Tunicatimonas pelagia: one gene and its partner. The protein of the gene in region 1 interacts with the protein of each later gene in a pairwise test. Links are inferred from orthologs where the notes say so. Each region holds a gene or a part of one and is shown on either strand. Other genes may lie near its edges.

Evidence for each region.
Region 2: the proteins of ruvC (region 1) and ruvA interact in binary tests that used the Escherichia coli proteins (3 or more experiments, as listed by UniProt). The link is inferred for Tunicatimonas pelagia from one-to-one orthologs.

What each region holds. Positions count from the first base shown.
Region 1 is NZ_CP120683.1:1,217,983-1,221,044, forward strand. The notes cover bases 335-3,062. They hold ruvC (crossover junction endodeoxyribonuclease RuvC), read left to right. Parts: upstream 335-1,258; coding sequence 1,259-1,867; downstream 1,868-3,062. Other genes in these bases: P0M28_RS04995 (glycosyltransferase), read right to left, coding at 335-948; P0M28_RS05005 (potassium channel family protein), read left to right, coding at 1,875-2,963. Outside these bases: more of P0M28_RS04995, read right to left, coding at 1-334.
Region 2 is NZ_CP120683.1:4,097,361-4,100,604, reverse strand. What follows is about bases 259-3,168. They hold ruvA (Holliday junction branch migration protein RuvA), read left to right. Parts: upstream 259-1,358; coding sequence 1,359-1,979; downstream 1,980-3,168. Other genes in these bases: sov (T9SS outer membrane translocon Sov/SprA), read left to right, coding at 2,034-3,168; P0M28_RS17620 (hypothetical protein), read right to left, coding at 632-1,162; P0M28_RS17625 (SpoIIE family protein phosphatase), read right to left, coding at 259-609. Outside these bases: more of P0M28_RS17625, read right to left, coding at 1-258; more of sov, read left to right, coding at 3,169-3,244. UniProt on the Escherichia coli protein: The RuvA-RuvB-RuvC complex processes Holliday junction (HJ) DNA during genetic recombination and DNA repair.

The DNA of each region.
Region 1 (3,062 bases):
AACCCCAAGCGTAAAATAGATTAGGCCCGACAGAAACCCTACGTGAAATATAAAAACCAGCAAGGACAACAGCACTACTTGGGCTTCGCGGTGCATTTTCCATTTTCCGGCCCAACGCTTGCGCTGTTGTATAAATGAAGTTACCGTTCTTTTAGCATACGTTTTTACCACCGCCTCTGGGCTCTTCAAAAAGAAAACACCTTTAGGGTACTCCCGAAAAACCGCGTGCAGCAAAAACTCATCGTCGCCCGAAGGAACATGCCAGTGACCCTGATACCCGCCTACTCTCCGAAAGGCCGAACGAGAGAAAGCCAGGTTCGCTCCGTTGCAGGTAATGGGATGTTGCGTCTGAATACTGGCGGCACTCATACCAATCAGGCTAGCAAACTCAATGGTTTGCAATCGCTGAAACCAAGTTTTTTCCTGATGAAAGGTAACGCCCCCCGCAGCCAAAGCCGGGCGATACTGCTGAAGAAACTGCAACCAGGTTAGTAGCCAGTAGGGTTCAACCCGGCAGTCGCCGTCGGTGGTAATGATATAATCGCCTTGCGAAGATTGAATACCCTGCCAAATTGCTTGTTTCTTGGGCGAACGATTTCTGGTTGCAGTATCTGATGGGATTAATGTTATCGTCAGCTCAGTCTGGCTGGCAAAATTTCTTACCAAAGTAGCTGTTTCGTCTTCGGACGCATCGTCTACCACAATTACCTCCCAGTTGCGTTTAGGCAGCAGTTGTTGTTCATTAAGCCGTTGTTTCTCCAAATCTTGAAGCAGCGATACAATATGTCGGGCTTCATTGCGTACTGGAATTATTACCGATGCCCGAAGAGGTTGCTCGGAGAGTTTCGCTGGCTGAGGATGAAATACCGGAATTTGTAGCCAGTAGTAGTGAAAACGCACAACCAGCAGACAGTAGATAAGTACAAAAATGGTAAAAATGACCTCCATAGGTAGTAGCTACAAAGGTAAGATTGTTGACTGAAAAGCGTGAGGGAATAGTTGAATTGTTTGATTGTTGAATTGTTGTTAGTCCACAGTTGATAGTCTACAGTCCACAGGTTGAGAAGCTGGAAGTGTTTGGGTGTTGATGTCCAATTGCTAAATTACTGATTGCTGAATGGTTATTAGTCATTGGTCATCAGTCATTACTCATTGCACACTGTTCATTGCCCATTACTTTTAGTCTCCGCCTTCTATCTTTTCATATTTCGTATCTCACATCTCATATCTATAAAAAATCTCTATATTTAAAGGCAAGATGACCCAAACCAAGCCAACGATCGCAAAACGGCCCGATAGCGAAAGAATTATTCTGGGCATTGATCCCGGAACCAACGAAATGGGCTACGGAGTAATCTGTATCCGCAGTTCTCCCTCGCACTCCAGCGTAATTACCCTCATGCAATACGGCATCATTCATTTACGTAAATACGCGAACTACCAAACAAAACTGCAGAAAATATTTGACCGTATCGTCAGCCTGATTGATGAATACCATCCCGATGAGATGGCACTAGAGGCTCCGTTTTACAGCAAAAACGTACAGTCTATGCTTAAACTGGGCCGGGCTCAGGGAGTAGCGATGGCAGCGGCTCTTAGCCGACAAATTCCGGTAACGGAGTACGCCCCCCGCAAAGTGAAACAATCGGTAACTGGCAACGGAAATGCCTCGAAGGAGCAGGTTTCCAAGATGCTAGGTAGTTTGTTAGATACCAATAATCCATTATTGCAAGCAAATCAACTCAATGATGCTACCGATGCTCTGGCCGTTGCCCTATGCCATCATTACCAAAAATCATCACCCATTCGGCACAATAAAAGCTGGAAAGCCTTTGTGGCGGATAATCCCGAGCGGGTAAAATCGTAGCGATATTATGACCGTTCAGCAGCGAAAAAAATGGTATGTCTTAGGCGCAGTAGTTATCGCTTACTTTGCTATAACTTACTTATTGTACTGGGTTGAGCGCGATCAGGAGGGCACCGGGTTTAGCCATCCGTCGGATGCATTCTGGTTCACCATTGTTACTCTATCAACCGTCGGTTACGGTGACTATACTCCGGTTTCTCCTATCGGAAGAATTATCGGAGTAATTTTTATATTAGGAAGTGTCGGGATATTGGGCTACTTCATTAGTCAGCTTACTGCACAGGTTTCGGTATATTTAGAAAAAAAACGTTTAGGACTCTTGGGAACAAAATTCACGAATCATATTCTGGTTATTGGTTGGGACAAATTTGGCAAAGAGGTTGTTGAGGAAGTCGTTCATTCGGGCAACCAAGTGGCGATTGTTTGCAACGATAAAAGTGAGATTGATCTCATCCACGAAGCCTTTAGCAACAAGGAGGTATTTGCCCTCTTCACTGATTACAGCAATTTAGAAGCTTTAGAGAAAGCGAATATACAAGAATCGGCTACGGTGTTTATCAACTTTGAAGATGATACCGAAGTGCTGATTTACCTACTCAATTTGAAAAAATCGTACCCCGACTTGAACTACGTAGTTTCGTTGAGCAACCCTAGTTTGAAAGAAACCTTTGCTGCCACCGGAGTGCGCTACGTGGTTTCCAAAACCGAAATTGCTTCCCGCTTAGTAGCTAGCTACACCTTTGAGCCGGACGTAGCCATGATGGCCGAGTCGCTTATGACTTCCGCATTGGAAGGCGAAGACTACGATTTGCTAGAATACCGCGTAACCGAGCAAAACCCCTACGTAGGCCAAGACTATCTGGATGCCTTTATCTCTTTAAAAAAAGAGCATGATTGTGTATTGGTGGGGACCAACAAAAAACAATCGGACGGAAGCCGCTTATTGATGAAAAACCCTTCCGCCGGAGTAACTATTAACGCAGATGATTACCTGATTCTCATTTGCACCGGAACCATCAAGAACAAAATGCAGAAGCTATTCGGTGTATCCGAAGGCCGTTTACAAGAACGCGGAACTTCTCAGAAGGTGAAGTGATGAGTTATATCCAAGAGTACAGCCATAACTCAGTAAAAATCAAGAACGGCATGTACCAAATCCATATGATGTATCCATATTTGCTAAATATAGACATTT
Region 2 (3,244 bases), 2.9 Mb from region 1 along the record:
GAGAGCCAGCACATTACTACCCGTTCGGTTCCTAATTTCGCATAGGAGTAAAAGTACCTCAGCCAACGCCAATCGATTGCCTTGCTGCTCATAAATTAGCCGGGCACTATCGGCGTACTGAACTGCCATGGAATAGTAATCGCTAGAAAAAGTAGCTTGAGCCATTAGTTGGTAGGCACTGGCCACTTGGGCTGAGTCGGCTTCCTCCCAATAAATAGCAATGCCCCGGTTCAGATAATGCTGTAAGCTATCACTATTGTGGCGAAGGTAATGAGCAAAATAAGATGCTAAGCGAACGTAAGTGTCGGCCAGCCCGTCATTGTAGTTTGCTTTCTGCGCTGCACCTCTGGCTCGTTGAAGTAAGTAATACGTAGTATCTAAATCATACTGTTCGTAAAATGCCGCCAATTTCAACCAGACCTCACTCTCTTCTTCTAGAGAATTAGCTCGTTCCAGTATAATGTTAAGACTATCAGCGGTGGGCACTTGGGCAAAAGAAAGGCTCATCCAACCCGTACTAACCAAAAGAAAGCCCCACTGTATGAGTTTTGTCCGCATCACCTGTATATCGCTCGTTAATTCTACTCGAATGTAGGACTTGGCTGTCATATATTCAAGCGAATAGCGGAACCTATTGCTGTTTACCTTCAACAGAATATTCAATCCACATAGAATCGGATTCAAAGTAATGCTCAATTACCTCTTCCCCAAGGGTGAGTTGTCGCTGTTCGGCGTATTTCTTTACTTTCTGATCAACCTGCTCAGGAGTAGAACGCACCACCGGATGGCCGTATAATTGCACCCGAAGATAACTACCTTCTGCTAAGGAGTCTTGAGTCAGATTCTGTAAAGCTTCTGATGATGCATCTGAGGTGATAATTCCGATAAGCTGATTAATTTCTTCCGAGGCAGCGGTAGAATCATAGTTCACCACAACCAATCGGCCACTAAGGGTAGGGTCTTCTAGTAGTTGTTTCGTCTTTACTACAATTTCCCGCAGCTTCAGGTCGCCGTACTTACCTTGGTACGTAGTTCCGTAAACTATCTGACGTGGGTGAGATACTTCGCTTATCTTTTCTGTCTGAAACCCACCTAACCAAGCGTAGCCCGCCACCGACAGAAGTGTTACTAAAATGGCTCCGCCTATTACTATCTTTTTCATACCACAACTAAAATGATTGATATGTTAAGTATATAATATTTTTTTTCAAATGCTAGATCACGCCCTTGCTAATTGCTGGTAGATTTTTTTACATTTGCGGCAGTGCCCATTTCCAGGTGTATTCATTTTTGCCTCATGCATCGGTTGCAGTTTTGGGTATAAATGTAAAATCACGATCTAATTACTGCCTAATTGTATGTATGCTTACATTCAAGGAACTCTTGCCCACAAAGATCCAACCTACGTTGTTATTGATGTGCAGGGCGTAGGGTATGAAATCAGAATCTCACTCAATACCTACGAGGCACTGGAGAGAGAGTCAACCTACAAGCTGCATACCTACCTTCATGTAAAGGAAGATATTCAGGCCCTATTTGGTTTCGCTCAGCCTGCTGAAAAAAAGCTATTTCTAGATTTATTGTCCATCTCAGGAGTAGGACCTAGCCTAGCATTAACAATGCTATCTTCTATGCAGGTGAATGAACTAAAGGGTGCAATTGCCAACGAAGATGCCAAAACAGTACAGCGCATAAAAGGAATTGGAGCGAAAACGGCTCAGCGAATTGTGCTTGAACTGGCTGATAAAATTCGTAAGGAAGGAGTTGCTGTAGGCTCAACCGAAAAGGTACATGGTCTTCCGGCAGGCTCGTACAATACCTTACGCACCGAGGCGTTATCTGCTTTGACAACGCTCGGCTTCACCCGGGCAACGGCTGAAAAAAGTATTAACAAAGTAATGGCCGACTGGCAAAAAAGCAAGCAAAACGAAGAGCCTCGCCTGGAAGAGGTAATTAAGCTTGCACTCAAAACCACGTAAATTATTGCCGACTTGCTACTGACGGTTCTACGGTATACAACGGAAAACTACTGGATGAAGCGCACATGCGGAATATTTCTGGGGCTTATGTTCAGCGCACTGTCCATAATAGCCCAAGATACTCCGCCCAATGTGGCTCCAATAGATACTACGCAGGCCGATACCATTCCGGAAGAAACATTAGCCGCTCTGGCTGATACGGTTCCCGCGGGTCCCTACCAACCGTCTAATCGCCCCCAATACGGATTACCCGACCGCTACGGCGATCCGCTCTCCAACCGGGTACCGCGTTCCCCGCTTTATTTGCAGCCCCCTACTCAGTTAGACTTTGGGATTGAGATTGATACTTCTATTAATTATTCTATTTACGAGCGAGTAAACGGATTGGATTATCGGGCACCATCGTACCTAAACTTTGATCAGTATCAGGAAATTCAAGACCAACAAATTTTACGCGACTACTGGCGAAATCGTTCGGCGGCACTAGACGGCGAAAGTGCAGTAAGTGGCCGTCGGCTTATTCCCCCAATTTACACAACTCCCGCTTTTGACCGGCTGTTTGGGGGCTCCTACGTAGATATTCGGCCTAACGGATTTGTTACCCTCGATTTTGGCGGACGGTTTCAGCGAATATTCAATCCTAATATTCCGATTCGGCAGCAACGAAACGGTAATTTTGAATTTGACCAACAGATTAGCCTAAACGTAGTGGGAACCATTGGCGATAAACTTCAGATTACCGCCAATTTTGATAATAACAATTCCTTTGACTTTCAGAATAATGTGAAAGTAGAGTACACTGGCTACGACCACGAGATTATTAAGAAGATTGAACTCGGGGTGGTGAGTATGCCGGTTAGCAATAGCTTGATTACGGGTTCACAAAGCCTGTTTGGAATTAAAACCCAGTTGCAGTTTGGCCGACTGTTTGTCACCAGTGTAGCTTCAGTGCAGCGGGGTAGCAGCGATGCCATTACTATTGAGAGCGGTACCCAAACCCGCGATTTTGAAATTATCGCTTCTGAATACGATGAGAACCGACATTTCTTCTTGAACCATTATTTTCGGGCTAACTACGAGAACTGGCTGCGTTCGCTACCCCAGATCTATTCTGGGCTCAACATAACCCGAGTAGAAGTTTATGTGCTTAATCGCAACAACGATACCGAAACCCTACGGGGCATGGCAGCCTTTATGGATTTAGGCGAGGGGAGCGTAATATTTCGAGACGATAATCCTCAGATAGGAGAAGGACAGGGAGGAAC